One region of the Dorea sp. Marseille-P4042 genome, then DNA from elsewhere that is predicted to be linked to it. Evidence: predicted binding sites of a transcription regulator. Region 1 holds the regulator's gene; each other region holds the start of a gene.
What was found. Region 1 encodes Rex, which represses fermentation and respiration genes when NADH is low (regulators of the CRP and FNR family bind a similar motif). Its sites were predicted from a motif close to ATTGTTAANTANTTAACAAT; they were not measured.

Region 1 (3,217 bases):
TGTTCACAATCTGCACCACACAGATAATCCATATGTTCAGACAAAATATTGAGTCCGTCTGCATCTATGACACAAGGTTTCTTTGTATATGCAATCGTTTCTTTTAAAATCTTCCTTGCAGTCTTCTTTGTTCCAAGTCCGGAACCTATAGCTACGACATCTGCCCAGTCAATCAAGCGATGTAGTTCATTGACATCATATTTTTCATAAGTTGTAATGATCGCTTCCGGAATCTGACTCTGTAAGATCACGCGATTCTCTTTAGCAGTATAGATCTGCACCAGCCCGGTACCTGTCCTGTAAGCTGCAAGTGCGCCAAGATATGCAGCACCTGACATACCTTTGCTTCCGGTGATCATAAGAAGCTTTCCGTAAGTTCCTTTATTAGAGTCCGCATTTCGTTTCGGAAGAAGTGCTGCATAATCACTTCCCTCCAGTGTACAAACTGTTTCCTCATCTCTTTCCAGTGGAAGTGATACAATTCCGATATCCTCGGATACACAGATTCCTGCATAACTTCTTCCCGGATCAAGTACAAGACCAACTTTCGTCTCCTGAATTGTCACAGTATAGTCTGCACGCACTGCAGTTCCTAATACATTTCCTGTAGTTGCGCAAATTCCGGAAGGAATATCCACGGACATACGGACTGCATCAGACTGATTCACACACTCTATAATCTGCACATATCTGCCTCCAACCTCCCGGCAAAGTCCAACTCCAAAAATTGCATCGATAATTAAAGTATACGGTTCACTTTCAAATGCTTCTTGCTCAAACTGCTCCTTAAACTGTGCTCCTGTATTTTTCAACTGTTCTATCTGATAGGCAGTCTCTGGTGTGCAGTGATCTCTGTTTCCGACCAGAACTGCTGTTACGTCACACCCTTCCCATGCAAACATTCTGGCAATCGCAAAGCCGTCCCCGCCATTATTTCCAGAACCACAGAGGACACATATTTTATTTAAATTAATTTTCCAGTCTTTAATGTGATCTACACATGCTCTGGCAGCCCGTTCCATAAGTTCCAGGGACGGGATTTTAAGTTCATTTATCGTAAATGAATCTGCCGTTTTCATCTGTTTAGCATCTGGCAAATATCTCATAGTTTTGATTCCTCCTGATAGAAAGAAACGTGCAAAGCCAGGATGCTATCTGAACAAACCTGTCTTTACACGTTATCTCCTTAATTATGTTCTTCCTTGTAGCGGCATATATTATATGACAGCCTCATCAGACTCTCGGATAAATGTACATTCTCAACAATCACACTTTCCGGGAGATTCAGATCTGTATGTGCAAAATTCCATATTCCGTGAACATTGTGATCTGCCAGAAATTTTGCGACTTTGATTGACTCATCCTTTGGAATCGTCAATGCTGCAATATCGATACTGTTCTCATCTACAAATTTCGGAAGCTCGTCCATCATATGAATTGGAACACCACGAACTTCCTGCCCGTCAAGCTCCGGATTGATATCAAACAATCCTTTTAAGATAAATCCCCGCTTTTCAAATGATGCATAGTTCGCAAGTGCACGCCCCAAATTACCAGCACCAATAATAATAATATTATGATCCTGTTCCAATCCAAGAATTTTTCCGATTTCTGAGTACAGATATTTTACATTATAGCCATACCCCTGTTGCCCGAATCCACCAAAATTATTAAGATCCTGACGAATCTGGGAAGCTGTTACTTTCATTCTTTTACTAAGCTCATTGGAAGAGATTCGTTCTACTCCCTGCTCGATCAGCTCCCCAAGGTATCTATAATATCTGGGTAATCTACGGATAACTGCCTGTGAAATTCCCCTGTTTTGCATGATCCGCACCTCCTTCCTTCAAAAATTTCTACTCATTATTATAGGCAATCGTTAGTATAATGTCAAACTTTTTAGTTGTTTTTTGTAGTATTTTCGTTATAATAGTATAAGATGATGCCAAAATTATGCGGTCGCAGCGCCGGTCGCAGCCCTGCGGCATCTTTATTTCTCAAAGTCACAGGATTTTTATCAAGGAGGATAGGATGATACTTGCATGTCACAATATCAAAAAAGCCTTTGGAGAAGAAGTAATTGTCTCCGGCGGCTCCTTTCATATAGAAGACCACGAAAAAGCAGCTCTCGTAGGACCGAACGGTGCTGGAAAGACAACACTTCTTAAGATGATCGTTGGTGAGATACAGGCGGACGGCGGCAATGTTGTTCTGACACGCGGCAAGACGATGGGATATCTGGCACAGCATCAGGATATGAATAATGACCATACGATCTATCAAGAGGTACGCACTGCAAAAGCCGATATTCTCGACATGGAGCGGCAGATTCGTGAGATTGAACAGGAAATGAAGCATTTAAGCGGCGAACGTCTGGAAGAACGTATGAATACATACCAGCGGCTCACAGCAGCATTCGAACGTGAAAATGGATACGCCTGCGAAAGTGAGATTACTGGTGTTTTAAAAGGACTTGGATTTACAGAAGAAGAATTCGCAAAACCGGTCGCGACTTTATCCGGAGGTCAGAAAACCCGTGTCTCTCTCGGAAAACTGCTCCTCACAAAGCCGGATATTCTGCTTTTGGACGAGCCCACCAACCATTTGGATTTAAATTCCATCTCATGGCTGGAAACTTATCTTCTGAATTATCCTGGTGCAGTACTGATTGTCTCTCATGACCGGTATTTTCTGAACCGGGTTGTAACAAAAGTCGTCGAGATCGAACTGGGCAAGCTTACCACTTTCATGGGCAATTATACAGATTACGCCAAGAAAAAGGAAATGCTCCGCGAAGCCAGAATGAAAGAGTATCTGAATCAGCAGCAGGAAATTAAGCATCAGGAAGCGGTCATTGAAAAGCTTCGCTCCTTCAACCGTGAAAAATCCATTAAGCGTGCAGAAAGCCGTGAAAAGATGCTGGATAAGATGACCCCGGTTGAAAAACCGATGGAACTGCATACAGATATGCACTTAACACTGGAACCTTCCTGTGTCAGCGGTAATGATGTCTTAATTGTCGAGCATTTAAGCAAAGCATTTCCACCACAGATTTTATTTGAAAATATCAGCTTCGAAATCAAGCGAGGGGAACATGTCGCGATCATTGGAGACAATGGAACCGGAAAAACAACAATCCTTAAGATTTTAAATCAGGTACTCAAAGCTGATTCTGGAAGTTTCCGTCTCGGTTCTAATGTAAAGATTGGTTACTACG
Region 2 (3,217 bases), on a different contig from region 1:
CGGCAACTTAAGAAGTGGAACAGCAGCATTTTCTCATTATCTGCAGGATAAAAAAACAGAGCAGTTAAAGCAGGCCGCTTATTATTTTGGAATTATCTTTTTATTTGCAATCGGAGCAGGACTTGGCGGCAACCTAACGGAACATTTTGGAATCCATATGATCTGGATTTCCTGTATTCTTCTGGGACTAAGCTTTTTATTAATGTTTGAGAATGAGTGATAAAAATGAATATAACAGAGTTAAGATATATCATTGAAATTGCACAGTGTGGTTCGGTGAGCGCGGCATCCAAGCGTTTGTATGTTGCACAGCCGAACATCAGTAAGGCAATCCGGAATCTGGAAGAGGAATATCAGATCCAGCTCTTCGTGCGGACAGCGAGGGGAATGGCTCCTACCAGGGAAGGGCAGCAGTTTATTGCGCAGGCGAGACGGGTCATTCAGGAAATTGAAGGGTTGGACCGTAAATTCCAGGGAAATAAAAAAGGGACTGATGTAGAGATGAAAATTTCTATACCAAGAGCCAGCTATGCATCTTATGCATTTGGAAAGTATGTAGAGCAGGTGAGAGATGCAGAAGAGCTGAGACTGCATATCCGGGAGTGCAATTCTGTCCAAGCGCTGGACAATCTTACAAAGAAGCATTACAATCTTGCGCTGATCCGGATGGAAGACAAATATGAAGAATATTACTATTCCATTATTCATTTAAGAGGTCTGGAATATGAAAAAATCATGGATTTCCAGTATCGTCTTGTTGTTAATGAGAATGATCCGCTGGCAACGAAAAAACTGAATGGATATGAAGATCTGGAACCTTATATCGAGCTGATACACGGAGATTCCAGACTGCCGAACGGGGAGTATCTGGACATTAAGGAAACGCCGGAGAATCAGAATGCACACAGACGGATTCATGTATATGAGCGTGGCAATCAGTTTATGCTTCTGAAAGATATACCGGGAACCTATATGTGGGTGTCACCGATTCCGGAAGAACTTCTCCGAAGAAATGGACTGGCACAGCGTAAGATAGAATGGCAGCAGCGGCGGATGAAAGATGTTATGGTATATCCGGGCAGAAAGTTTCTGAGTGAAGATGAACGGGAGTTTATCCGGCAGCTGAAGAAAGAAGCAATAGAAGTCTCAAAATAGCGAGGCTTCTTTTTTTGATCTTTAAAGTTACTTGAAACTAATAAATATATGTAAAAGTATATATCACTCATGCTTTATTGATATTTTCATGGCAATAAAAATTGAGATAAAATAGAAATAGAATAAATTTGATTCATGAGGAGGTTTTTTATGTTAGACGCATCTTATTACGAGAAGACAGATGAGATTATTGCCTGTCACACGCGTGAAGAGCGGTCGCTGATTCCGATTATCCAGGATATTCAGGAGGAATACCGCTATCTTCCACCGGAATTATTAAGTTATGTGGCCGGAAAAATTGGCATTTCAGAAGCAAAGGCTTTCAGCGTTGCAAGTTTTTATGAGAACTTCTCGTTTGAAGCAAAGGGCAAATATGTTATTAAAGTCTGTGATGGTACGGCCTGTCATGTGCGTAAATCAATTCCGATACTGGAAGGATTATATAAAGAGCTGGGGCTTAATAAAGATAAACACACAACAGATGATCAGTTATTTACAGTAGAGACCGTTTCCTGTCTTGGCGCATGCGGACTTGCACCGGCAGTCATGATCAATGACGAGGTGTATGGTAAGATGACACCGGAAAAAATGAGTGAATTAATCAAAAAACTGCGGGAGGAATAACAGATGAAACTGGAAAACAGAACACAACTTAGACTCCTGCGTGAACAATGCCAGGAGAAGAGAAATAAAGAAACATGTAAGATACTGGTCTGTGGAGGGACCGGATGTCTTGCAGGTGGTTCTGACAAAATCTTTGACAGATTCAGTGAACTGACAGCGGGTATGGATCATGTTGAGGTCAGAATCGGAGCAGAGATTGCACATGGAGAACATGTCGGCGTTAAGAAAAGTGGATGTCATGGCTTTTGCGAGATGGGTCCGCTTGTCAGAATTGAACCTTATAATTATCTCTACTTAAAAGTAAAGCTGGAAGACTGTGAAGAAATCTTTGAAAAGTCAGTCCTCCATGGAGAGCCAGTCACACGTCTGATGTACAAGCAGGATAATGAGGTCTATCAGACTCAGGAAGAAATTCCATTCTATGCAAAACAGACAAGACTTGTTCTGAAAAACTGCGGCCACATTGATGCAGAACATATTGAGGATGCACTGGCAGTAGGTGCATATGAAGCATTTGAAAAAGCTGTATTTGAGATGACGCCGGAGGCCGTAATCAAGACGATTACCCAGTCAAATCTGCGTGGACGTGGAGGAGCTGGTTTCCAGACTGGAAGAAAATGGTCCCAGGTTGCTGGACAGAAAGAAAAGATCCGTTATGTCGTCTGCAATGGTGATGAAGGAGATCCGGGAGCATTCATGGACAGAAGCATCATGGAAGGAGATCCGCATCGCATGATCGAAGGTATGATGATCGCAGCCTATGCGGTACAGGCACAGGAAGGATATATTTATGTCCGTGCGGAATACCCGCTGGCAGTCAGCAGACTTCGCATTGCAATCAAACAGGCAGAAGAGCTTGGAATTCTGGGAGACAATATTTTGGGAACAGGATTTAGCTTCCATTTACATATCAACCGTGGAGCAGGAGCTTTCGTATGTGGTGAGGGCTCAGCCCTGACAGCATCCATTGAAGGTAAGCGTGGAATGCCACGTGTAAAACCGCCTAGAACCGTTGAAAAGGGATTATTTGGAAAACCGACGGTTCTGAATAATGTTGAGACTTATGCGAATGTACCGATGATCGTGAAGCATGGAGCTGACTGGTATACAGGAATCGGAACACCGGAAAGTCCGGGAACGAAAGCATTTGCCCTGACAGGAAATGTAAATAATACCGGTCTGATCGAGGTGCCGATGGGTATTACGTTAAGAGAGATCATCTTTGATATTGGGGGCGGAATCCGTGATGGAAAGATGTTTAAAGCTGTCCAAATCGGAGGACCATCTGGAGGATGTCTGACAGAATCACAGCTGGACAGTAAGATGGACTTTGATTCACTGACGAAGATTGGTGCCATGATCGGTTCTGGAGGACTGGTTGTTATGGATGAGAATACCTGTATGGTTGAAGTTGCAAGATTCTTTATGAATTTTACGC
Region 3 (3,217 bases), 230 kb from region 1:
ACATAATTTTTGCTGCAAGATCTGCTTCCATCATTCCGATTTCTACTGTCGGCCATGCATAGACCATATCAGCACCAAGAGATTTACTGTTCATTGTCACATAGGCACTTCCAAATGCTTTTCCGATTACAACGTTAACTTTCGGTACAGTTGCATTTGCAAATGCATAAGTTAATTTTGCCGCTGCCTTTGCAAGGCTTCTTTCTGCACACATAGTTGCCGCAAATCCTGATACATTCGTCAGTGTAAGAACCGGAATATTAAATGCATCACAGAACTCTACGAATCTGGCTGCTTTTCTTGCGCCTCTTGCAGAAAGTGCTCCATCAAACTCTTCTACAACTTCTGCATTCTCATCATAAACTTTAGATCTGTTTGCAACAGCACCAACTGTCATACCATTCAAACGAATAAAGCCTGTTACCATGTCTTTTGCATGATTCTTCTGAGTCTCAAAGAATACATGATCATCTGCGATTTCAGCAAGGGCTATTGCTGTATCTTCTGTTGCATTTTCAATCTCTGAACATGCACGATTCAGATCATCTGAACATTCTGTGTATGATGCATCTTCCTCATTATTACATGGTAAAATGCTTACTAATGTACGAATCTCTGAAAGAATCTCTTCTTCTGTTCCGACACCATCTACAAGACCTGTCTTTTCACTTTGGAATTTTGCAGAAGATGTATCACATTTATCTACTGTATTTCCTGGAATCGCATTCGGAGAATTTACGAATAACTTCGCATTCTTTTCTTCCATAAATGTAAAATCTGTAAGAGCTGGTACTAAGGACAAGCCTCCGCCACAGGTTCCGAAAATTGCTGTAATCTGTGGAATTACTCCTGATGCAAGTGATTGTTTTAAATACAATGTTCCAAATGCCTCAAGTGCGTCTGTTGCCTCCTGGAGTCTGAGACCTGCACAATCTACAAGTCCAATAACAGGAGCCCCCATCTTCATTGCCATATCATAAATGTTCGCGATCTTTCTGGCATGCATCTCACCAATTGATCCCTTCAATACTGAAGCATCCTGGCTGTACACATATACCAGATTACCATCGATCACTCCATAACCGGTAATGACACCGTCTGCCGGAGTTTTCTTTTCCTGCATGTTGAAATCTGTTGTTCTGGCTGTTACTGCTCCGCCGATTTCAACAAAGCTGCCTGCATCAAGTAACTGTTCAATGCGATTACCTGCTGCATTTTCTGTTGCCATGTTGCCCATAATTTAGCCCTCCATTTTCTTTATTAAAATATGGTTATACCAAAATTTCGCCAAATTTATTATAACTTTTTTACCGAAAAATGGCAACGCCTACAAGATACATTTGTTAAGGATTTGACAAATTTTGTTAATTATTTATGACTTTTGTTAAAAATCAAAAAGCGGTTTGGGCAATTAGCTCAAAACCGCTTTTATAGGTCTATAAATTCTGTTTATTTTTCATTTCTAAATTGAATTGGAGTCATATTATATGCCTTTTTGAACAATCGATTGAAATGCTCCACATTCTGATATCCGACAGATAATGCAATATTTTCCACTGTCATATTGCTGCTCTTAAGAAGTGCTCTTGCTTTCTTCATACGGATTTTCTTTACCAGTTCTCCAAATGTGACGCCGGATTTCTCCTTAATGTATTTGGAAATGTATGGTTTAGACAAGAAGAACTTCTCAGCAAGGTCATCTAATGTAATATCAATATAGTTCTCCTGAATATAATTCATAATTTCAATCATACGTGCGTCTTTACATGTATTGGAATTTCCAATCTCTTCCAGCTTATTAACTGCAACTGTGAGTGCCTCAATGGATGCCTTGATAATATCGGCGTCAATTCCAACACCCCAAAATGTCTTTCCTTGGCAGATTATACCAACATATGCAACAGCCTTGGAGGATGATCCTTTTGTCAGAGAATGTTCCTCGTAAAAGCTCAGTTCATAGCTGACGTTGAAATACTGTTTGATTGCATTGCTGACCGCATCCAAACGTCCATTACCCGTTGCGGTGATGACCTGGCTCTCTTTCTCATGATTGATCGTAACCTCAGCTGTAATTCCATTGACCTGTTTGAAATGACACTCATCAATATGGAATACCGGTTTTGTATTAATGTAGTTATCAGAGAAAATCTGATATACAAGTTCCGGAGTCAGCTCTTTATGTGCACGGTCAGAAATACCTTTCACAAGATATCCGACTTCCTCACGCATCTCTTTTGGAAGATTGATTCCATGGCTCTGTTTCAGAATGTAGTTCACACCACCTTTACCAGACTGGCTGTTGATGCGGATAACATCTGAATCGTATTTTCTTCCAACATCCTGTGGATCGATCGGCAGATATGGAACTGTCCATGTATCGCACTTCTTCTCTTCTCTCCACGCCATTCCTTTTGCAATAGCATCCTGATGTGATCCTGAAAATGCTGTAAATACCAGATCTCCTGCATACGGCTGACGCTCATAGACATGCATTCTTGTCAGTCTCTCATAAGTTTCGCGAATATGGTGCATATCAGTAAAATCAAGCTTTGGATCCACTCCGTGAGAGAACATATTTAAACCTAATGTCACAATATCTACATTACCGGTACGCTCTCCATTTCCAAATAATGTACCTTCGATACGGTCAGCTCCTGCCAGAATTCCAAGTTCCGCAGTAGCAACACCACAACCACGGTCATTGTGTGGATGAAGGCTTAATACAACATTATCTCTGTATTTCAGATTTTTATCTACATACTCTAACTGGCACGCAAATACATGTGGAATCGCATTTTCAACGGTTGTCGGAATATTGATGATTGCCTTGTTGTCCGCACTTGGTTTCCATACGTCCAAGACTGCATTACAAACTTCGACCGCATAATCAACCTCTGTTCCAGAGAAACTCTCCGGGCTGTATTCAAATGTAAAGTTACCATCTGTCTCATTTGCCAGCTTCAGAAGTAATTCTGCTCCATCGACTGCAATCTTCTTGATCTGCTCTTTGCTTTTTCTGAATACCTGCTCTCTCTGTGCAACAGATGTGGAGTTGTACAGATGGATCACCGCATGAGGCGCTCCCTTAACAGCTTCAAATGTCTTCTTAATAATATGCTCTCTTGCCTGAGTCAGTACCTGAACGGTCACATCATCTGGGATCATATTCTTCTCAATCAGCGTTCTCATGAACTTGTACTCGGTATCGGATGCTGCC

Region 2: a site for Rex is predicted at 1,232-1,251, ahead of C7E02_RS14965 (complex I 24 kDa subunit family protein). Genes of this name have one in related genera too.
Region 3: a site for Rex is predicted at 1,340-1,359, ahead of C7E02_RS01015 (acyl-CoA carboxylase subunit beta). Genes of this name have one in related genera too.

The regions. Positions count from the first base shown of each region.
Region 1 is NZ_OLMI01000001.1:437,787-441,003, forward strand. It holds gene C7E02_RS02320 (NAD(P)H-hydrate dehydratase) at 1-1,106, opposite strand, end outside; gene C7E02_RS02325 (redox-sensing transcriptional repressor Rex) at 1,187-1,828, opposite strand; gene C7E02_RS02330 (ABC-F family ATP-binding cassette domain-containing protein) at 2,032-3,217, shown strand, end outside.
Region 2 is NZ_OLMI01000003.1:322,063-325,279, reverse strand. It holds gene C7E02_RS14975 (YoaK family protein) at 1-220, shown strand, start outside; gene C7E02_RS14970 (LysR family transcriptional regulator) at 226-1,155, shown strand; gene C7E02_RS14965 (complex I 24 kDa subunit family protein) at 1,306-1,779, shown strand; gene nuoF (NADH-quinone oxidoreductase subunit NuoF) at 1,783-3,217, shown strand, end outside.
Region 3 is NZ_OLMI01000001.1:208,949-212,165, reverse strand. It holds gene C7E02_RS01015 (acyl-CoA carboxylase subunit beta) at 1-1,237, opposite strand, end outside; gene C7E02_RS01010 (2-isopropylmalate synthase) at 1,450-3,217, opposite strand, start outside.